DNA from 3 places in the Pseudophaeobacter arcticus DSM 23566 genome. Region 1 is predicted to be linked to each of the others. Evidence: riboswitches for the same ligand, from Rfam matches in the RefSeq annotation. Region 1 holds a riboswitch; each other region holds the start of a gene.

Region 1 (7,366 bases):
TTCAACAGCGCATTAAAGGCGCTGGTGGAGAGCATATGCACCTCATCGATGATGTAGATCTTATAGCGGGCCGATGCGGCGCGATACTGGACCGAATCGATGATTTCACGAATGTCTCCGACACCGGTGCGGCTGGCCGCATCCATCTCCATCACATCGACATGACGGCCTTCCATGATGGCGGTGCAATGTTCGCAGACCCCGCAGGGCTCGGTGGTGGGCTGACCGGTGCCATCGGGGCCGATGCAGTTCATCCCCTTGGCGATGATCCGTGCCGTGGTTGTTTTCCCGGTGCCGCGAATGCCGGTCATGATAAAGGCCTGGGCGATACGATTGGTTTCAAACGCATTTTTCAGCGTTCTGACCATGGCATCCTGGCCCACGAGATCGGCAAATGTCTCGGGGCGGTACTTCCGCGCCAAGACTTGATACTGGGGCTGGCTGCTGTCGCTTGTGCTGTCGTTCATAGGTCTCTTGCCGGATTCGGAAGGCGGGATCGCGTCCGCGCAAGGTACGCGGGCTGGCGGGCTTCGTCCACCGCTGTTGACCAACTGGGGCTCGGCAGGTCAGACTTTGGGGGCGGTGCCTGATTTGGCGCCGGGTGCTGACCCTGCTGCGTGGTCGGTTTTATTGAGTTTTAAGGCCCGCCTTTTATGAACTGGTTTTTCGGCGCGTGTTTGTGATCGAAGTTGGGCCTGTGTATCCGGATTGTGTGATATGACTATGCCATTGTCTAAAAACACCGGGTTTGGCAGGGGCTGCTTTGGCCCGCTTGCCAGCGCGGCGGGGGGCTGGGAAAGGGCTCGGTATGGATGATCATCTCACAGACCAATCCGTGCGATCCCTCACGCTGCATGCGCTGAGTGTTGGCGATGGCATTCTGGCGCTTTGCCCGCTGCCAGGCAGTGGCGGCGACTACAAGGGAGACATGGATCACCTGCATGACTGGCAGCCAGGGCTGGTGATCTCGATGACAACCGAAGTTGAACATCTCGGCGCTGGTGCGGCGCCTTTGGGGCAGGATTTTCAGGCCATGGGCTCTCGCTGGATCCATCTGCCATTGCCAGATTTTTCCGCCCCAACCAAAGACATGCTGGCGCAATGGCCCGCGGTCAGCGCGCTGGCCTTGCAGGCTCTGCGCGGGGGCGGCCGGGTGCTGGTGCATTGCAAAGGCGGTTGCGGGCGGTCCGGCATGGTGGTTCTGCGTCTGATGATTGAGGCCGGGGAACAGCCCGACAAAGCGCTGCGTCGGCTCCGTGCTGTGCGCGCCTGCGCTGTCGAGACCGAGGATCAGATGACCTGGGCGCGGGCCGCTGCAAAACGGCCAGGAGCCAAGAAAGCCAGAAAGATATAAAGCCGAAAGATATAGGGGGCGGAGCGCAGCTTCTGGCTCTTAAACCGCCCGCCCCCCAATAAAACTTGCCGCTACAGCGCTGGGTGGACGGTTTGCGCAGTGGTCTGTTGGGGCAGAGGCTTTGGCAGGGCTTCGCCCATGGCGCAGGGGGGCTGATGCAGTTTTGCTGCGGCAAAGGCCCGGCTGTCTGGCTGGAACAGAGTATCAGCAAACAGATCCAGGGCCTCGGTATCGGTTGCTTCGGTGACGTCACAAAACACCCGAATGCGGTCGTGGGTGGCAATGAACCGGGCCGGGCAATGTCGCGCGCAGCCATCCAGAAGGCTTTCACCGCAGAGCTCAAATTCGGCGGATGTCACCGGGCGGGCCTTATCCAGCGCCCCGGCCAGCGCCGTGAGCATCCGGGACAGGGCCGGGCAGGGCCTGCCCAGGTGCATACAGATGCTCTGGGAAAAGTGATGTGTTTGTTTGGTCGTTGTCTGGTCCATCGGTGTCATGATGCGCCCTCCGCGCGCTGGCGGGAAAATCAGAAGGCGCAGGCATGAGACCAGGAGGGCGTTACCCGCAACCACCTCATGCACCCGCCCGGACTCCCCGTCCAGTTTCGAGTTACATTGGTGATGGCAGGTCTCCTGACTTGCGGGTCGATACGGTTTCGGTCCTTCCCGGCAGGGATCATATCCCCGTGCCAGTGGTTCACCCGAAGCGCTCACCGCTTACAGTTGCGGGGGCAGTCGCGGAGTTGGCAGGGCTGCAATAGCCTGGCCGCACCGCGTTCCCTTTTCATCCTGGACACAAGAACATGCATCGCAGAAACCATCTCTCCAACCGCTATCGCTGACAGATATGAGTCGTCAATCACCAATTGCGCAATTGGCACAGCAAGGCCCATACCGGCCCGGAGATACCAGTACAGAGAAAACAGTATGGACAGGATCACCCACGCCACAGCGGCAAAGGGTGGCGGGCAGGGATGGACAGCGGAGCAAGCAGCCAGGTGGCGCCGACAGTTGGGTCGTCACAGCTGTGGCTGGCCGCAACCGGGATCAGGCGCTGCGGTTCACCCGGTCTTCGGTCAGGCTGGCGAACTCTGCCACGCGCTGCTTGAAGCGGGTGTTGATCTTGGACCGCGCCAGTTTGAGCGATTGCAGCAGCAGCCGCCCAGACAGGGTTTTGGCCTGCACATTGACCTTCACCGAAAGGCGGGTGCGGCGCGGCGAGAGCGCCAATAGTTCAATCTGGCCCTTGCCAGACAGGCTGGCGCTATCGCCCTCAAAACCAATCAAGGTGGTGGGCTCGTAGTTGGAAAGCTCCAGGTGCAACTCACGGGGTTTGCCGCGAAAATCCGTCCGAATATCCCAGGCCATGCCAACCTGCGGGGTGGCATCGTCGCTCAAACGCTGTACTTCGATGCCGCGCCGGATTGCCGACCGTTCAAAGCTGGCAAAATCGGAAATCGCTTCAAAGACTTCAGCCAGAGGCGTGTCGACGTCCTCTTTACTCGTTAATTCCATGATATGCCGCCTGACCAGTGGTCAGCCCTCAGAGAGTATTATTGGATTAGGTGATAGAATAATCTCCTTAATCCAAAGTGTCCGCAAGCCAGTTTTCGAGAAGAAAATGTGCAATTGCACCCTTTCTCGCCGGTTTGATGATTGGGTGTTCTCCTGCAAAGACAGTCATCATCTCCTGACGGCTCACCCAGATTGCATCTTCGATTTCCTTGGGGTCGATGGTGATGTCGCGGCTGGTGGCCTGACCGCTGCAGCCAAACATCAGCGACATCGGGAATGGCCAGGGTTGACTGGAGAGGTAGCCAACCTCGCCAACAGAAACGCCTGTTTCTTCAAACACTTCGCGGCGCACGGCTGCTTCCAGAGTTTCCCCGGGCTCAACAAAACCGGCCAAGAGCGAATACATACCGTCTGGCCAGCCAGGTGATCGGCCCATCAGGACGTCATCGCCATGGGTGACCAGCATGATGACAACTGGATCGGTGCGCGGGAAATGCAGCGCCTTGCAGCTGGGGCATTTGCGTTGCCAGCCGGCCTGCGCGACCTGGCTTTTGCCACCGCAGCGGGCACAGAACTGGTGTGACTGATGCCAGGACAGCAGGGCTTTGGCGGTGGCGGCCAGCTCTGCCTCCAGCGGAGAGAGGCGCGCCATGATGCGGCGCAGTTCGGCAAAGACATAGCCCGTCGGCAGGTCCGGGTGCTGTTGTTCGCTCAGGTCGGCAAAACTGGCCAGGGCCATCTCATCCAATGCATCCGGCTGCCAGGCGCCAAGGTCGCAGGCAAATCGCTCTGTCCCGTCAGGCGCCACACCAAGATAGAGCGCCGCGCTGCGGTGTTCCGATGCGACGGGGTGAGAGGAGGCAATCCAGGCCAGACCATCAGGTCCACGCTCAGGATCAGAGCGCTGGCTGAGGATCTTGCCGCGCCAAGTCATGAGAACCTGCGTCTCCGGTGCGGCCCAGGCGGTCTCCAGTGCGGCGGGATCTTCTCGCAGCTGCGCCTTGCGATCCAAACCGCCACCGCCGCCAAAGGTTACCTGTTCTGCCCGTTTCATCCGTCGCTCCCTGCACTAACTGTGGTGCCAGAAACGAGCGGTTCCCCGTGATCTGGCGCATTTATGCAAAGTGATGGCCCCTTGGGGCACGAAATACCAGAGTATCTCTGATTTATTGCGCCACAGAGGTGGTGAAATTGCTGCCTTGACTTTGTTTGCCCTCAGGCTAGCTCCTTGGCAACTTGGTTAATTTTTCTTAAAGATGACGTATTTGGAGGCTTTGCAAATTTGTGAAACGCTGTTTCAAATGAACGGTGGTTCTCTGAAGGGGGCTGGTGAAGCAAGAGATTGGACCAAGCAGTGACAGCTGTGATATCAGCACAATGACAGAAATGGCAGCTTCCAAGTCAGAAGCCTCTGGAATGTTGCGCATCCTTGCGACAACGGATCTACATTGTCACCTTCTCAGCCGAGATTACTACGCAGATCGGGAGGACCCGGGCGTGGGCCTGTCCCGATTGGCCAGTCTTATTTCCGAGGCACGCAAAGAGGCTCAGGCCCAGGGGGGCGTGACTCTCCTGCTGGACAATGGCGACGCCTTACAGGGATCCCCGATTGGGGAAGCCGCGCTGAAGGTCGACCCCAAGATCTCCTCTGCCGACACCACTGCCGTTCATCCTTTGATGTCCGCCTTCTCGGCGCTGCAATATGATGCCTTAGGGCTGGGCAATCATGATTTCAATTATGGCCTTCCGATGCTCGAGGAGGTTTTGAAAGATGCGCCCTGTGCGGTGGTCTGCTCCAATATGTCTGCGGTTTCGCCGGACCGCGCGCTTCCCTTTGTAAAGACAACGATTATCGAACGGCGGCTCGCTGCTCTGCCCGATGCGCCGGTTCTGCGGATTGGTATCCTCTCTGTGTTGCCGCCGCAGACCATGATTTGGGACGCACATCTGCTGGAAGGTGAGGTCCAGATCCAAGACATGGTACAGGCCGCCGCAGCCAGCACCGCAGACCTGCGGGCCGCGGGCTGCGATCTGGTTGTGGCCTTGGCGCATACCGGGGTTGGAGGTGAGCTTTCTGTTCCGAACATGGAAAACGCCCTGCGCCCGATTGTGGCCACTGTTGGCATTGATGCGGTGATTGGCGGCCATACGCATTTGGTCTTGCCCGATCCGGAACATGCCTTTGCAAAACCCGTGGTTATGCCCGGAGCACATGGCTCTCATCTGGGGCGGATCGACTTGCATCTGCGCTACGGGTCTAAGGGCTGGCGGGTGGAGACCTGGCAGGCCAGTGCGCTGCCCATTTCCCGCCGTGATGCCTGGGGACGGCTGACGCCTCTGGTGGAGGAGGATCCGTCTCTTGTCGAGATCCTGGCGGAGGCAAACGCGCAGACCCAGGTCCGGATGAAAGAGCCGGTTGGGCATAGTTCCGAAGCTCTGCACTCTTATTTCACTTTCTTTGGCCAGGACCATGGTCTGGCTCTGACGGCCTGCGCGCAGATGGCGGCGGTGCGCCCCATGTTAGCGGGGGCCACAGCGGGCGATCTGCCTCTTTTGTCAGCGGTGTCGCCGGGGAAATTTGGTGGCCGCTCAGGGCCCGAGAATTACACGGATGTTGCGGCAGGGGATCTCTGCATGCGCAATGTTGCGGATTTGCAGGTTTTTCCCAATGCCATCTGGGGGGTGACCGTCACTGGTGATCAGCTGCGGGATTGGCTGGAAATGTCAGCCGGCATGTTCAATCAGATCACCCCGGAAAGTCGCAACACAGAACTGGTCAACCTGGACCGCGCCGGACATAATTTTGATGTGATCTTTGGCCTGGACTATGAAATTGATGTGTCACAACCGCCGCGGTTTTCGTCTTCTGGCCTGGTAATCAATCCGGACTCCCACCGGATACGGAACCTGCGCTGGAACGGTGCACCTGTGTCCAGCACACAGCTGTTTGCAGTTGCGACAAACAGTTATCGGGTTAGTGGCGGCGGTAATTTCAAAATGGTGCAGGAGGCAGAGAACCTGCGCCTGCCCGGGATCAAGATCCGCGATGCGATCTGCGATTACGTATCGGGACGTCTGCCCAAAGATGCCCTGGCAGAGGCCCGCTACCCCTGGCGGCTCAGTCGACTTCCAGAGACGCGGGTGAATGTCTACACCGGGCCGGTTGCGCGCAATTATCTGGACGAATTGCCCGAGGGCCTGGCCGAAGATCAGGGCGTGACGCCAAATGGTTTCCTGAAACTGCGGCTGAGCCTTTAGCGCTGCGCACTCTGGCCTGACATCTTGCCGGGCATATTTGAAGGCGACGCATCCGGGCTGCGGCAAACAGGCTGCGCGGCACTTGTTTGCCGCAAAGCATGGCGGCATCGCTCTTGGTATCCGGCTCTTGTCATCGGGCCAAACTCTGCCTATATCGGGATTCGAGAGGTTGGCGCGGGCAGGCGCCTCGCCAACCTGGTCAGATCCGGAAGGAAGCAGCCACAACGAGCCCCGCTTGGGTCGATGTCCAACCTCTCACCTTATCTCCCTTAAGCTCCCGATTTTGAATACCCAGAGGATCTGAACCCTCTGCGCACCCCCTGAAAACGGGGGAGGGCTGAAACAGGTGCAGCCTTGAACGAAAGCCAGGCGGTTTGGTGCACTGGCTCTGTTGCAAGGATGCGAAAATAAGAGCGATACGCTCTTTCAGGCCCCCCGCCGATTTGTTCCCAATAGCAAAAGAAATACAAAAGCTGCCCCAACCGAGGTGGTGACGATCCCCACAGGCAACTCCTGCGGCGCCAGAAGCAAGCGCGATACGATATCAGAAGCGGTCAGCAAAACCGCGCCGATTATGGCCGCCATGGGCAAGAGACGCCCATGCATTGGCCCGGCAAGCCCACGGGCGATATGGGGCACCATGAGCCCGACAAAGCCGATAACTCCGGCGACCGAGACAAAGGCGGCGGTGCCCAGGGCGCAGACCAAAAACATGCGGGTGCGCAGCGCGCCGACCGGCACACCCAGGCTGGTCGCGGTGGTATCCCCCGCCAGTAGCGCGTCCAGCCAGCGGCTGCGCCAAATGGCATAGGTCGCGATCAAGGCCAGGCCCGCCGCGACCAGAGGCAGGGTCTCCCACCGGGCGAGGCCAAGTCCGCCAAGCATCCAGAAGATCACCGAATGGGCCGCGCGGGTGTCACCCGAAAAGATCAAATAGTTGGTGATTGCCGCAAACAGAAAGGAGACCGCCAGCCCGGCCAGGATAAGTTTCTCCGGGGCGCTGCTTTGCAGGCTGCGCACCAGCAGCAGCACGATGCCGGAGGCCACAAGCCCGCCAGTAAAGGCCGCAAGGGGCAGGGTCCAAAGCCCCAGAAAATCCCCGGTGACCGTGATGACCAGAACCGCCCCGGCGGCGGCACCGGAGGAAAGTCCGAACAAAAACGGATCCGCCAGATCGTTGCGGGTTGTGGTTTGCAGAACCACGCCGACCAGGCCTAATCCGGCGCCGATCAGGGCGGCG
Region 2 (7,366 bases), 2.1 Mb from region 1:
GAAACTGTGGGTGGAGGTCCAGAGGGCGCGAAAGAAAGCCGGTAGTTGGAGCTGGAGACACCAGGAACAGACATTTGAGCTGGCAGCACCAATGGCGGCTTTGCGGACGGAGCGGCTATTCACCGCCAAGGCTGCTTTCGGTCCGGTGTACGAGGGGACCTTTCTCTGGACCGACAAAGGCCATGGCTCCGACGACGCCATCCACTTCTATGCCTTCGAATTGATCGACCAACCGGATGGTGTGGACATAAAGCGGCTTATGAATGACACTCATCTAAAGGTTGAGAGTTACATTACCGCCGGGAAAAGATATTGGGAGGTATCAAGGGACTATGGGGAGAAACAGAAAAACGAAATTCGAAAGCGTTCTGGATTTTTCGCGTGTTTTGGCTCCTGAAAACTTCCCTCACGATAGCCTGAGATTCATAGAATCGAAGCTGAGAAGTATCGAAATGTTAGCCTATGATTTGCCAAAGTTGGCGGACGCTCATTTTGGCCAGGAGTTCACGCGTACAGATGAAAACCCGGAGATTGAGATATACAATACAATCTTTCAGGTTAGGATTGCGAGTTCCTGCGAGTCTTTGTGTAGCTCAGTTTACGGCGCTGGCGAGATAGCAGCAAAGTTTATTGGGCCGAGGTTGCACCCGCAACGACCAAGTGACTTTAGGGGGCTAAAGGAACGCTTGAAGACCGGGGATTTGGAAAGTTATGGACTGCACCCGATACTCTTCGACTTTGAAAGGCATGAGACAATATTAGCCGTTCGTAGCGAAACCTCGCACTACTCATCGGTATTTGTTGCTATGCCAGATTCTGAACGAAAGACATTGTGCTTCAAAACTCTCAGTGAGGATATGAAGGGTATTGAAAGCTCTGAGATATCGCTGGAGGAATTTGTTTCCGGTGCACTCGCATCAGTTGATAACATCAAGCGTCTGATATGTATCGTTTTCGATAACGTCATATTTCCTAAGCTAGACCTAAGCAGAATGATACGGGGCAATGTAGATCGAGACAGTCGTGGCATGCCCATCGTCAAAAACGGTAGAATGACACCACTGCCAGATGTCTCTGTAAGAGACCATATTTTGCGGTCTGGCTTAGGGCATCTGCTTTAATCACTTGCAGCTGTATGTGAAGGCGCAGACAAAAGCCGTGGTTTCTGTTCCGCTCTACGCTCCGCTTCACACCAGCACATTTGCTTAGACAGAACCCCGGGGCCAAACCTCAGAGGTTATGGGGGGTGGTTCACTGTCGGGAGCGCCCGTTCGCCACATCAAGCGATGAACCGCCGCCGAAGCCCAGGATACCCATCACCCCGGCCACGCGTCCGGATTCCACTGCCTGCAGGAGCGTTTCACGAGCCTGCATTCCGGCGCCCCAAAACCTCACCGTGAAGCTCTTTTCCAGCGAGCTGATTCGAACTCCCTTCTTGACAGACCTGCCAAGGCCTGACTAAGTCGCGAGCATTCTGGTCCGGCTGGGAGACCACCCGGATAATAGGGAACACGGTGAGGTGTAGCCAACAGGCGCCGAATCCGTGACTGCCCCCGCAACTGTGAGCGGAGAGCACTGCTGCAACAAGCCACTGCCCCATGGGGTGGGAAGGCGTAGCAAGGCCTCGACCCGCGAGTCAGGAGACCTGCCAGAATGATCACCCTGTCCGGGTGCGGGACGCGCCAAGGACAACGGACTTCCGTAGTGGTGGCAATTTTCACCGTCTGCGGGGGCATTGCCTCACGAAGACTCTCATTTTGACCTTGCTGTCCGCTCTGGGCAGCAGCTTGGCCTATGCTGTGTCATCAGGCCGGGAGGAATAGAACTATGCGCAAGGCACGCCTGTCCTTGGCTGCGGCTTTGGCCGCGACCCCCGCTATTGCATTGGCCCAAGACTCTGAAGTTACCGATCTGGGCGAGATCATCATCTCTGGTGGCTTCACCCCCATTGAGGCCCAAAGATACGGCCGCTCGGCCTCGGTTCTTACCAGCGAAGAAATTCAGGAGCGCGGCATCACCACCGTCCAGGACGCCCTGCGGGCAGTGCCCGGCCTGATGGTCAACGGCTCCGGCGACAGTTTCACTCAAATCCGCATTCGCGGCGGTGAAGCCAACCACACCCTGATCCTGATTGATGGCGTCGAGGCCTCCGGCGGGGATAGCGAATATATCCTGTCCGGTCTGGACACCGCTAACATCGAACGCATTGAGGTGCTGCGGGGGCCACAATCGGTGTTTTATGGCTCCAATGCATCGGCCGGGGTGATCAACATCATTACCAAGACCGGCGGCATCGGCACCGAATATGGTGGCGGCGCCGAGATCGGATCTGACGGCTACCGCGCCTCTGCACGGGTATCCACACGCTCCGCGCGTGGTGGTCTCTCCTTCAGTCTCGCCCACGACCAAGACGATGGCTACGACACCTCCGGCGATGGCGGCGAAAAAGATGGCATGCGCCGCACGACGCTGCAGTTGAAAGGCGACTATCTGGTCACGCAACGATTGCAGCTCGGCTTCAACCTCCGTACCTCGGATGAGCGCTACGACAGCGACAGCACCTCCTTCACAGCGACCGATGCGGCCAGCTATGTTGTGGACGATCCAACCCAATTCAGCGAGCGGGACGAGCGCCTGGCACAGATCTATGCCGAGCTGGACACCCTGGGTGGTCGTTTGAAACATCGCCTGTCTTTTGAGCGCACCGATTTTGACCGCGCCAGCAATGGTGGCACCGCAACCGAGACCAAGACCGAAGCAGCCAAATATCTACTCAGCTTTGGTCTGGATGGGCAGCCTGTCGATCAGGCCAATCACCAGCTAAACGCGATGCTGGAATGGGAAGAGGAATCCAGCAGCAGCAATCCGCTTTATGCACGCAGAACCAACTCATTTGCCTTCGAGTACCGTGGCAGCTTTGCCAATGGCCTGGATCTACAACTTGGTGTGCGGCGCGACAACAACAGCGCTTTTGAGGATGCAACCAGCTGGACGGCGAGCGCCTCATACACCTTTGCAGGCAGCGGCGTGCGTTTGCATGGCTCGGCAGGAACCGGCATCGTAAACCCCTCCTATTTCGAACTTTTTGCCAATTCTACTTTTGGCACCACCACATATCTCGGCAATCCGAACCTGAAACCGGAAGAAAACCGCAGTTTTGACATTGGTGTCGAGGTCCCGTTCCTGCAGGGGCGCGGGTTGGTTGACGTGACCTATTTTGATGAGACCCTGACGGGTGAGATCGAAAGCTATGTGGTGAACCCCACCACCACATCCTACCGTAACCAGGCGGGTGACAGTGACCGAAAGGGCGTCGAACTTTCGGCAAGCCTCGACGCCACCGATACCCTCGATTTGCGTCTGTCCTACACCTATCTGGACGCCACCAATCCCGATGGCTCCGTCGAGATCCGCCGCCCAGAGCACGAGCTGTTGCTGAGCGCGACCCTGCAGGCCTTTAATGGCCGTGGCTCCGTAACGGCTGACCTCCGCCATGTGGCCGGCAATTGGGACAGCCAGTTCTTTGGCTCCTATGCCACCGCCCAACTACCAGACTACACCACCGTGGATCTATCGGCCCAGTATGAGCTAACAAACAACGTGGTATTGACAGGCCGTGTCACCAACCTGTTTGACGAGGATTACGCGGATGTCTGGGGCTATGCCAAGCGCGGCCGTGCCGCCTATATCGGCGTAAAGGCCTCGTTCTGATCCATGCGCAAACTGCCCGGAATAGCACTGGCCCTGTTTTGGGCCGCCACTGGCGCCTTTGCCGGGCCCGCGCGCGTGGTTTCAATGAACCTCTGCACGGATCAGCTGGCCATGCTGCTGGCGGCCCCCGGGCAGCTGGCCTCGGTTTCCTATATCGCCCGCGACAAGCGTGCCTCGGCCATGGCGGACACAGCCATGGCCTATCCGGTCAATCATGGTCAGGCAGAAGAAATCTACCTGATCAAGCCCGATCTGGTCATCGCCGGTGCCTATTCAACACGGGCAACAACCGACATGCTGCAACGTCTTGGACTGCGCGTTGAGGTCTTCCAACCCGCCAACTCCCTACAGGATGTACGCAATCGCATCCGCGAAATGGGCGAGGTCCTGCAGCGGCAGGAGGCCGCCGCAGACTTGCTGTCGGAGTTTGAGGCGCAGCTTACAGACCTTCTGCCAGAGCCCGAGCCCGAGCCAGAGCCTGGGCCGCAGCCGCGTGCCGCGCTTTATGCCGCCAACAGCTATACCTCCGGTCCAAAAACCCTGGCTGGCCAAATCCTCGAGGCGGCGGGGCTTGGCAATATTGCTGCCGAGCTTGGCTATGAGCGTTCTGGAAAACTACCGCTGGAGGTGCTGGCCATGGCGCAGCCAGACCTGCTGGTTGCAACCTCCCCCTATCCGCGTGCCGCGCGCAGTGAGGAAAACCTGGCCCACCCCGTGGTGCGTCAACTGATGTCCCATGCTGCCTCTGGCCAGATGCGTGATGCGGATTGGGTCTGCGGCACGCCGCATGTGCTGCGCGCCATAGAAAAGCTGGCTCAGGAACGCCGCCATTTGCTGGAAAAGGAAAGCCTGGAATGACTCGATTGATGCTCTTGCTTTTTGCCACAGTTGTGGCGCTGTTCCTGATCTCGCTTTCTCTGGGCCCTGCAGATGTGGGAATGGGGGACAGCCTGGCGGCGTTGTTTGATGACAGCTATGGCCCCTTGACCTTGGTGATGCAGGAGATCCGGCTGCCCCGCGCCATTCTGGCCGTTGTCATTGGTGGTGGGCTTGGCCTGGCCGGAGCCGCAATGCAGGGCTATCTGCGCAACCCGCTGGCTGAACCGGGCCTGATCGGGGTGTCCTCCTCGGCAGCCCTGGGGGCGGTGCTGGCCATCAACACCGGGCTGGCGGCTGCGTTGACACTGGCTTTGCCGCTGGCAGCCCTGGCGGGTGCCCTCGCAGGCGTCTTTTTGGTGATGGCCCTGGCCGGGCCACAGGGCGGGTCCTTGTCGCTGATCCTGGCGGGCATTGCGATCTCGGCGATGGCGGCGGCGCTTACCTCGCTGGTCTTGAACCTGTCGCCCAATCCCTTTGCCGCCAATGAGATCGTGTTCTGGATGATGGGATCGCTGGCCGACCGATCAATGGTGCATGTCTGGCTGGTGCTGCCTTTTGTTGCTGTCGGCGCTGCAATCCTGCTGACCCTGGCGCGTGGCCTGGACGCGCTGACGCTGGGCGAAGATGCGGCGCAGACTCTGGGGCTGAACCTGAACCGGCTGCGGCTCTTGCTGGTCATCGGCAGTGCCAGCATTGTCGGCGGTGCCACGGCAGTCGCCGGAGCCATCGGCTTTATTGGGCTGGTCGTGCCGCATATCCTGCGCCCCTTTGTGGGCGGGCAGCCCTCGCGGCTGCTCTGGGCCTCAGGACTGGGTGGTGCCGTTATGCTGCAATTGGCGGATATCGCGGTGCGGGTGATCCTGCCCGCGCGCGACCTGAAACTCGGCGTGGTCACCGCTTTGGTAGGAGCGCCGTTGTTTCTGCATCTGATCTACAAGACACGGAAGGGGCTGGCATGAGCCTGCTATCCGTTCAGAACCTGTCTGTGACACTGCGCAGCCGCCCGGTGATCCGGGATGTGTCTTTTGAGATCAAACCAGGCGAGTTTGTTGGCCTGCTTGGCCCCAATGGCACCGGCAAGACCAGCCTGATGCGCGCCGCCCTTGGGCTGCTGCCCGCAACCGGGCACAGTTCGCTGGCCGAGATGAACACCTCAGCGCGTGCCAGGGCGGTCTCCTGGATGCCGCAATCGCGCGAGATCGCCTGGCCGATCCCGGTGGAGCGGCTGGTCGCTCTTGGTCGCTTGCCGCATCTGCCACAGGGGCTGCGGCTGCCGCCCACAGACCGGGCGCTTGTCGATCAGGCAATCACCCGGATGGGGCTGGATCGCTTCCGCCAGCGCGCCGCCTCCCGTCTGTCCGGCGGCGAACAGGCGCGCGCCCTGATTGCCCGCGCCCTGGCCCAGGACACGCCGCTGTTGATGGCGGATGAACCTGCAGCCGGGCTGGACCCGGCGCATCAGATCTCCACCATGGAGGTCTTTGCCGCGCTTGCCGACGAGGGCCGCTCGGCCCTGGTTTCCCTGCATGATCTGGGGTTGGCGGCCCGCCACTGCACCCGGCTGATCCTGCTGGCGGAGGGGGGGATGCTGGCTGATGGTACACCTGCCCAGGTGCTGACGCCGGGTCTGATGGCGCGCGCTTTTGGCATCTCGGTCTGGCATCAAAACACTGCGCAGGGCCCAGTTTTTCAGCCGCTGGAGGTGCTGTGATGGGCCGCGTCACCCTGCAACGCCCCTGGATCGAGTTTGACCTGGGCAAGAATATGCAAGTGCTGAGCTGGGCGGTGAATCGCCCCGGTTTTGTCACCGCCCGCCGCATTCTCTGGCGTGAGGTCCGCAACAGCGATCTGCCTCCCGAACTGGAAGTTGAGGAGTGGTTTTCAAGCGAGCTATCCGCGCGCGGCAGCCAAGAAGCCGTGGCTTTTCTCACCTCGCGCGACGTCCGTCACTATTGCGAATCCCGGGTCGAGGTGGGGAGCATTTGTGCCCATGCCGTTGCCACCGTCGGCCTTTCCAATGCCGAGCGCGTGGGCAGCCGGGTCGATTACTCTGGCCGCAACTGGGGCACCATAAATGTGGCATTGCATCTGTCCGAAGGCATGACCCAGCCCGGGTTGATCGAGGCCATGAGCATCGCCGTACAGGCCCGCACCGCCGCCGTGATGGAGGCCGCTATTGCCCTACCCAATGGCGTAGCTACGGGCACCGGCACCGATTGTCTCGCCATCGCGGCCCCGGCCGGAGCGACCCCCTACGCCGGGCTGCACACCGCCATTGGAGAAGCGGTCGGAAAGGCCGTTTACCAGGCCGTCCATCGCGGCGCTCTGGACTGGAAATCAACCAACAGCAGGAGGGCAGACCATGCCTGAACTTCAACAGATCTTGAAAACCGCACTGATGCACGAAGACTGCGGCTGGAACATGGGGTCTTTTGGGGCCATAGGCGAATTCCACCATGTCTATGGCGATTCGGCGCCAGCGGATCATGCCGGGCTGATGCAGCTCACCAGTCGCGGCGGCGTCCGTATTGACAGACTGTCAGGGGTGCGCCCGGTGGCCTATGAAACCCTCAGCCCCAAGCCCCATCGCTGGACCCAGGCGGTCTCTTTGTGCTTGCCAAAAGAGGATGCGGCAATGCACCAGCGCGACGTGTTGACGGCACTTGGCCCTGACACCGACGCCCTGCGTGCGGAAGATCGCGGAGCCAAGCTCTTTGATATGGGGCTGGGCCAGTATCAGGCGGATTTTTGCATCCGTACTGCCGATCCCGAGCTT
Region 3 (7,366 bases), on a different contig from region 1:
AGCAGGTAGATATCCATGATCCAGCCGTGATCGGCGCGGGCCTGGGCGCGGGTTTGGATGATCTGTTCGGCGACCGCAGCCAAGGGGCCAGAGAGGCTGATCTGGTTTTCCATGCCGGCATAGGCGGACCACCAGATGTCCACCCCTGTGGGGTCGATGGCCTGAAACGAGCATTCCCCATCCAGCATGATCACCAGGGTATCGGCACTCTCAGGCCAGCCGTTGTCGCGCAGCTGTCGCCCGGTGGTCACGGTAAAGGGCGCACCAATCTCGTTCAACGGAATGGCATGGGCGGCGGTCAGCGCCTGGATCGAGGTCACGCCGGGAATGACCTCTAGCGTGATATCCTGCGTGGCCTTCAGGCGCTCGGCGATGCGCATGGTGCTGTCATATAGCGACGGATCCCCCCAGACCAGAAAGCCAACCCTGACCTTGCCGCCGGGGCAGTGGTCGCGGATGGTTTTGATCCAGACCTCGGCAATGGCATCGTGCCAGTGATCCACGCGGGCGGTGTAGTCCTGGATCGCGGGGTCGCGCACCGGCAGGGCAAATTCAACAATACGCGGGCCGGGGGCCTGGATCACCTGAGCGCAGATCTGCTGGCGCAGCCCGGCGAGGTCGTCTTTGCCCGCGCCCTTGTGCGGGATCAGGATCAGATCGCAGGCATTGAGCGCGGCGACTGCCTGCAGGGTCAGATGCTGCGAGTTGCCGGTGCCAATGCCAATGAGCGAAAGCTCGATCACGGCGGCCGTGCTGTCATTGTTCATCTGTCGGGCTCCTGCCAAAAAGAAACACGGCCCGCTATGGCGCCGTGTTTCAGCATAATCAAGCCCGGATCCGGCTGCATCGCGGGATCGGGCCGCTGTGTATCGACTTCGCGTCAGGTCAGGCGGCAGACCGGGGCTGCAACCGGGGCACCAAGGGGTCAGGGGTTGTCGATGATCACGCTGTCAGCAATCGGGTCTGTCCCGATCATCAGCGGGCTGTGGCTATTTGCGTTCAGCCCCACGGTGATTTCGACGCTGCCCTTGGGCAGATCGCCCAGATGCAGCCAGTTGCCATAAAGCCGGGTCAGCTTGCTGCCGTTGATATAGACATGGGCATGACCTTCGCCGGGGCGATCCGCAGTGGAGACATGTTCGGGCGAGAAGATGAAATTCTCTGTGGTGACCTGCAGGTTCCAGCCGGACATCGGGTCCTTGTGGACGTCTATTGCAATTTTGGGCGCGGTGCTGCCTGGGGTGATCATCAGAGGTTGGCTATGGGCGTGACCGGCGCTTTCCATCTGGTGTTCTGCCCCTCCGTGCTGGGCAGGGTCGCCGTGGTCGTGGCCGGTGAAGGTGATGCCATTGCCGGCAGCAACAACAAAGCCGATGCCACAGCCAAAGGTAAGCCCAATGGCAAAGAGAGCGAGGGAACGGGACATTCTTGATCCTTTGAAACGGAAACCTCCGCCAGTGGCGATGCACCGACGGAGGTTTTTTTCGATTACGCGGCGGCGGTGCGCTGTGCTTCCGATTGCCAGAAATAGCCAGCAAAAGTGCCAAGCAGAACCCAGGCGGCCATGCCAACGCCAAGGGCGCGTGCGGCAAACAGCGCGCCGATCTCGGTTGGAACCGGACCGGTAAAGCTGTCTGGCTCCGGGGCGCCAATCAGATGCGGCAGCAGCAACAGCGCCACCGCAATGGCATAAGAGACCAGATTGCCGCCAAAGGCGATGAGCCACATGGCAATGCCGGCCGCAGCCACGGTTGCTGTCCACCAGATCTGGCGGTCAAAGACATCGGCAGCGGCGACGCCGGGCACTTCTGGTGCCAGGGTCAAAGCTGGCGCCAGATGGAAGGTGACAAAACCTGCCAACCCCCAGAGAATGCCCGCCCGTGCGGTGACAACATGGCCCTTGCTCTCGGCAAGTGACATCAGGGCAACCATGACCAGCGCATAGCCGGTGTAGGTCAACATGGTGAAAATGATGCTCAACCCGTCGCGCATGACGTCAAAGCCGGGCAGATCCGGATGCGCCGAAACTGCGGCGCCGCCAAAATGCACCAGCTCGCCGGTCTCATAAAGCTCGGCATGCAAAAGAACAGGCTGCACAAAAAGAAGCTGCAGCAGAGCGGTTAACAACCCTGCTGCAGCACCAGCGAACAACGCGCTGGTCAAGATACGGTTCATCATCTGCTTAGTGGCAGGGGAAGCCGGTTGCGTGACGGACATCATGGGCCGCGTCATGCAGGGCAGAAGCCTGTACGTGACCGGTCAGGGTGACAATACCCAGGCCAAGGATCACGGCAAACAGAGCTGGTGCAAAACCAATGCCTGCAGCGGATTTGTTCAGTGTCTTAGTTGTCATCATTGTTCTCCACGTCGTCACACCCGACGACAAAAGTTTCAGTCCATTACATGGCCGGTCTCCTGACTCGCAGGTCACAGCGATTTTTCCCCTTCCCGGTGGCCAGATTGGCCCCAGTGGATATGAAAAACCACTCGCTGCTCACAGTCGCGGGGGCGGTTGAGGGCGTGGCGCCGCGATTTGGTCCGCCATTCCTCATTCCCGTTTCAGCCCTGATGCTTTGCACCGTTGGACACCATGTTCATTTGTTGTGCCCTTTGTCATACTGCCCGGTCAAGTTGGAAACCGTCCCGCTTGGACAAAGATGCGACTTTTTCGGTGGGCAGGGCGATTTTGACCCGGCTGTCGGGTCTAGTCCAGATCCGCCGGGATTCGCGCGATGGCCTTCATGCGCAGCGCCCCCAGCGGGCGGGAATCTGCCAGGGTGCCATCGGGGCTTTCGTTAAAGAGCCGCAAAAAGGTGAGGATATTCGGCAGGTCCGCTGCGGTGATCTCGCCAAAGAGATAGGCCGTCTTGCCGCTTTGCCGCACCGCAAGGGTCTGCGGGCGTGTGCAGCCGGACATGCAGTCCACCTCTTGCACCCGCGCCGCGATCCCGGCCTGTTCCAGGGCCTCCGCCAGATGGCGGGGCAGGGCCAGATCGGCGCTCTTGCAGCTCTTGCAGAGGGTCAGGGTTGGCTGCGGCACCGGCTCAGCCTCCCGGGGTCAGATCGGTATCGGCCAGCGGGCCGTAGAGAATGAGAACCGGCGCAGTGGTCTCCATCGCACGCAGTACCTGTGGCAGTTCACCCACCGTATGGCAGCTGAGTTCTTGTTCGGGTGTGGATACCCCCAATGCCACCAGCGCATGGGTTTCAGGTGGCAGACCGGCTTCGACCAGCTTTTCCGCCAGGGCCGCAAAGGTGCGTTTGCCCATATAGACAACCGTGGTGGCATCCGGATCGGCCAGCGCCGCCATGTTGAGGCTATCCGGCAGGCCACCGGTGACGTCGTGACCGGTGATGAACTGCATACGGCGCGCCGTCAGCCGCCGGGTCAGCGGAATATTGGCCGCTGCCGCCGCAGCTGAGGCTGCGGTGACGCCGGGGATGATCTCAAACGGGATGCCCGCAGCACGCAGCGCAGTGATTTCTTCCTCTAGCCGACCAAAGACGCCACTGTCACCTGACTTCAACCGCACCACCTTGAGGCCGCTTTTGGCATAGTCCACCAGCAGTTGGCTGACGTGGTCCTGTTTTGGTGAGGGCCGCCCGGCGCGTTTGCCAACACCCACCAGATCGGCATCAGGGCGGGCATGAGTCAGGATCGGCCCCGAGGAGAGATCGTCAAACAGCACCGCATCGGCCGCTTCCAGCCGTTTCACCGCCTTGACGGTCAGCAGCTCCGGATCACCAGGGCCAGACGAGACAAAACTGACAAAGCCGCTCATGCGCCTTCTCCGGTGATCAGATGGAAAAAGGTGCCGGTGACATGGCCCTTGATGGAGCCGGTTTCCGGCACCGGATTGCCATCGGCATCCATGACATGGGCCAGTGGGGCGTCGGGTTCATCCAGAATGGTGCAATAGTGGAACTCATGCCCGCGCAGGGCTGCACCTGTTGCAAAGCCCGGCATCGGCGCCTGCAACTCGGCGCGGCGATAGCCCAAATGGAATTTGCGTTTCTCATAGGAGGTGACCAGGCCCAGCAGACCGGCCATCTGATGGCGGTTGCCCTCCTTGTCGATCAGAGCGTCGCCAAGGGCCATGTAGCCCCCACATTCGCCATGCACTGGCTTGGTCTCGGCATGTTTGCGCAGGCCCGCACGGAAGGTCTGGGCGGCGGCCAGGGTGCCGCCGTGTAGTTCCGGGTAACCGCCGGGTAGCCAGACCAGATCGGCGTCTTGGGCCGGGGCCTCATCCGCGAGGGGGGAAAACGGCAGGATTTCAGCGCCGGCGGCGCGCCAGCCGGTCAAAAGATGCGGATAGGTAAAGGAAAACGCCGCATCCCGTGCCAGCGCGATGCGCTGCGCCGGGGGCTTTGGCAGCCTGTTGGGGGCTGGGGCGGCTGCGCCCATGGCTGCCGATTTGAGCGCCTCAAGATCCACATGTTCGCGCAGGAAAGTGGCATAGCCTGCGATGGCGGCTTCCAGATCGGGATGTTCCACCGCCTGAATCAGGCCCAGGTGGCGTTCGGGCAGGGCAAGATCGCCGCGCCGGGGCAGCGCGCCCAGAACCTTGACGCCTGCGCGCTCCATCCCCAGCCGGGTCAGGCGTTCGTGGCGGGGGCTGGCGACCCGGTTCAGGATTACCCCCGCAAAGGGCACCTCGGGGTCGTAGGATTTAAACCCCAAAGCGGTGGCGGCAGCGGACTGCGCCTGGCCGCCCACGTCAATCACCAGCACCACCGGCCAGCCCATGCGCTTGGCGGTTTCAGCAGAAGAGCCAAAGCCGCTCTGCCCACGGGTGGCAACCCCGTCAAACAGCCCCATCGAGCCTTCGCCGATGCAGATTTCAGCCCCTGTTGCCTGTCCGGCAACCGCATCCAGCAGCTGCGCGTCCATCGCCCAGGTATCCAGATTGAAGCTGGGGCGCTTGGCAGCGGCAAAGTGAAAGGCCGGGTCGATGTAGTCGGGGCCGCTTTTGAAGGGCTGAACCGCCAGGCCGTCTTCGGCCAGCGCCCGCAGCAGGCCCAGCATCACCGTGGTCTTGCCGGTGCCAGAGGCCGGGGCGGAGATCATCAGGCCTTTGGGAAAATCAATCATCACCTTCGCTCCAGTTGGCCCATTGGCTGTCGGCGCTTTGTGGCCGGTAGCGGCGGTCGTAATCCTGCGCGTAAAGGCAGCTTTCGTCAAAACCTTCATTGCCAAGCGCCGGTCCGACCAGAATCAGCGCGGTGCGTCCGCGCACCCCGCCGGTAGCCTCTTCCAGGGTGCCAAGCGTCGCCTTGACCACCTTTTGATCTGGCCAGGTGGCGCGCCAGACCACGGCAACCGGGCATTCGGCGCCATAGCTGGGGGTGAGCCGGGCGACCACATCCTCCAGCACATGCACCGAGAGGTGAATGGCCAGGGTCGCACCGGTGCGGGCAAAATTCTCCAGCGTTTCGCCTTCGGGCATCGCCGAGGCCTTGCCCGAGGTTCGCGTCAGCACCAGCGATTGGGCGACACCGGGCAGGGTCAGCTCTGATCCCAGCGCCGCTGCCGCCGCCGCAAAGGCGGGCACGCCGGGGGTGATGTCATAGGGGATGTTCAGTGTGCGCAACCGGCGCAGCTGTTCTCCTAAGGCAGACCAGACCGACAGATCGCCCGAATGCAGCCGGGCGATATCGTGACCAGCGTCATTGGCCTCTTTGATATGGGCGATGATTTCATCCAGCGACAGCGCTGCGGTGTTGATCACCTTGGCCCCTTTGGGGCAGTGCTGCAGCAGCGCCTCGGGGACCAGCGAACCGGCATAGAGACAGACCGGGCAGGCAGCGATCAGGTCGCGCCCGCGCAGAGTGATAAGATCGGCGGCGCCGGGGCCGGCGCCAATGAAATGAACGGTCATGGCTCAAGTCTTTCTGCAAGGGCCGCGGTGGCCATCCCATCCGCGGTCATAAGTCTGGGGGTGATCAGGCGGGACCGGGCCAGGCCTGCGCCTTGGCGGGCGGCCACCAGGGCGCAGGCCTCGGCAACCGAGCCGGTGCCAAATCGGGATTGTATGCGGGGCGAACAGGTGAGGGTCTGTTCGCCGGCGATGTCTTCTTCGCGCAGGGCAATCAGCGGCAGCGCCAGTTCCCGGGCAAGCTCTATCAGCGCAGGCTGCGCCGCCTTTGCCGCCAGGCTGGCCAGGGCATCGGGGCGCCCCCCTGTCAGCGCCAGCACGCTGCGCAGATCGGCCAGCGTCGCATTGGCGCGAAATCCAATCCCGGCCACTTTCATCGTGTCACGCTCCACTGAATGACGGGGCGGGCGCGTTGCCAGTCGCGCATCGACCCTAAAGGCCCGGCTTCGGCAATTTCAGCCTTCAGCAGATGGCCGCCCCACTGTGCATGGGCCTGCATCAGCAGGGTTTCGGTCTCCAGCGTGACGCCATTGGCCACCAGACGGGTGCCCGGCGGCAGGATCTGCCAGAGCTGATCCAGCAGCGCTTGCGAGCCGCCGCCGCCGATAAAGACGCAATCGGGCAGCGCATGTCCCGTCAGCACTTCGGGGGCTTTGCCCTGCACTGCCGCCATGCGGTGGCTCAGGCCAAAACGCGTGGCATTGGCGCGGATGTTTTCCAGCCGCTCCCGGCGGGGCTCAAAGGTGATGGCGCGGGCGCCGGGGGCCGCCAGGCACCATTCAACCGAGACAGAGCCAGAGCCGCCGCCGATATCCCACAGCAGTTCGCCTCTGCGTGGTGCCAGCGCCGACAGGGTCAGGGCGCGGATGGGACGTTTGGTGATCTGGCCATCGCTCACGAAATGCGCATCGGCCAGCCCCGCAGCCTGCGGCAGCCCGGGCTGAGTTGCCTCGATGGCGACGAGGACCGGAGCCCCCCCTGGCGGCAGATCCCATTCCTTGGCGGTGGCCTGAAACAGGCGTTCCCGGGGGCCTCCCAGCCGTTCCATCACATGTATCCGCGCCGCATCCTGGCCGTTCTCAACCAGCCAGCGGGCCAGTTCAGCCGGGGCCGCTCCGTCGCGCAGGGTGCAAATCGCGCGGCTGCCCCGGCCCAGCAGCGGCAACAGCTGTGCAAAAGGCGCCGCATGCAGCCCGAGGCAAAGCACCTCTTCCAGTTTCCAGCCCAGCCGGTTGGCGGCCAGCGCAAAGCAGGAGGGCACCGGGTGAGAAACCCATTCGTGAGGATCAAGGTCGCCCATCAAGGATCCTCCGGCGCCGTGCCAGAAGGGATCGCCCGAGGCAAGCACCACCACCGGGCGTCCCCGTTGCGCCAGCACGGGCTGGATGGAAAAGGGCACCGGCCAGGGCTGGCCCCGGTCGCCGGCCAGCACCAGATCCAGATGGCGCGGCCCGCCAAAAATCACCTCGGCCTCATGCAGCGCTTTG

Evidence for each region. Region 1 has a riboswitch for cobalamin ahead of ARCT_RS26580 (hypothetical protein). Riboswitches for the same ligand answer to the same signal wherever they lie in the genome.
Region 2: linked by a shared signal. The riboswitch ahead of ARCT_RS0109345 (TonB-dependent receptor plug domain-containing protein) and the one ahead of ARCT_RS26580 (hypothetical protein) in region 1 are both predicted to bind cobalamin.
Region 3: linked by a shared signal. The riboswitch ahead of ARCT_RS27360 (CbtB domain-containing protein) and the one ahead of ARCT_RS26580 (hypothetical protein) in region 1 are both predicted to bind cobalamin.

Annotation. Positions count from the first base shown of each region.
Region 1 is NZ_KI421507.1:3,213,153-3,220,518, reverse strand. Features, by position in the region: gene ARCT_RS0119905 (DNA polymerase III subunit gamma/tau) at 1-467, opposite strand, end outside; gene ARCT_RS0119900 (protein-tyrosine phosphatase family protein) at 809-1,354, shown strand; gene ARCT_RS26580 (hypothetical protein) at 1,426-1,851, opposite strand; cobalamin riboswitch at 1,960-2,190, opposite strand; gene ARCT_RS0119890 (SRPBCC family protein) at 2,401-2,868, opposite strand; gene nudC (NAD(+) diphosphatase) at 2,936-3,922, opposite strand; gene ARCT_RS0119880 (5'-nucleotidase C-terminal domain-containing protein) at 4,246-6,126, shown strand; RNA gene ffs (signal recognition particle sRNA small type) at 6,289-6,387, shown strand; gene ARCT_RS0119875 (FecCD family ABC transporter permease) at 6,553-7,366, opposite strand, start outside.
Region 2 is NZ_KI421507.1:1,134,784-1,142,149, forward strand. Features, by position in the region: gene ARCT_RS27940 (hypothetical protein) at 116-274, opposite strand; gene ARCT_RS0109335 (hypothetical protein) at 282-1,121, shown strand; cobalamin riboswitch at 1,459-1,667, shown strand; gene ARCT_RS0109345 (TonB-dependent receptor plug domain-containing protein) at 1,828-3,711, shown strand; gene ARCT_RS0109350 (ABC transporter substrate-binding protein) at 3,715-4,569, shown strand; gene ARCT_RS0109355 (FecCD family ABC transporter permease) at 4,566-5,549, shown strand; gene ARCT_RS0109360 (ABC transporter ATP-binding protein) at 5,546-6,301, shown strand; gene ARCT_RS0109365 (adenosylcobinamide amidohydrolase) at 6,301-6,960, shown strand; gene ARCT_RS25740 (DUF6925 family protein) at 6,953-7,366, shown strand, end outside.
Region 3 is NZ_AXBF01000004.1:230,339-237,704, reverse strand. Features, by position in the region: gene cobF (precorrin-6A synthase (deacetylating)) at 1-743, opposite strand, end outside; gene ARCT_RS0101155 (hypothetical protein) at 926-1,426, opposite strand; gene ARCT_RS0101150 (CbtA family protein) at 1,489-2,178, opposite strand; gene ARCT_RS27360 (CbtB domain-containing protein) at 2,183-2,353, opposite strand; cobalamin riboswitch at 2,389-2,608, opposite strand; gene ARCT_RS0101140 (DUF1636 family protein) at 2,705-3,040, opposite strand; gene cobA (uroporphyrinogen-III C-methyltransferase) at 3,045-3,782, opposite strand; gene ARCT_RS0101130 (cobyrinate a,c-diamide synthase) at 3,779-5,095, opposite strand; gene cobM (precorrin-4 C(11)-methyltransferase) at 5,088-5,882, opposite strand; gene ARCT_RS0101120 (cobalamin biosynthesis protein) at 5,879-6,256, opposite strand; gene ARCT_RS0101115 (bifunctional cobalt-precorrin-7 (C(5))-methyltransferase/cobalt-precorrin-6B (C(15))-methyltransferase) at 6,253-7,366, opposite strand, start outside.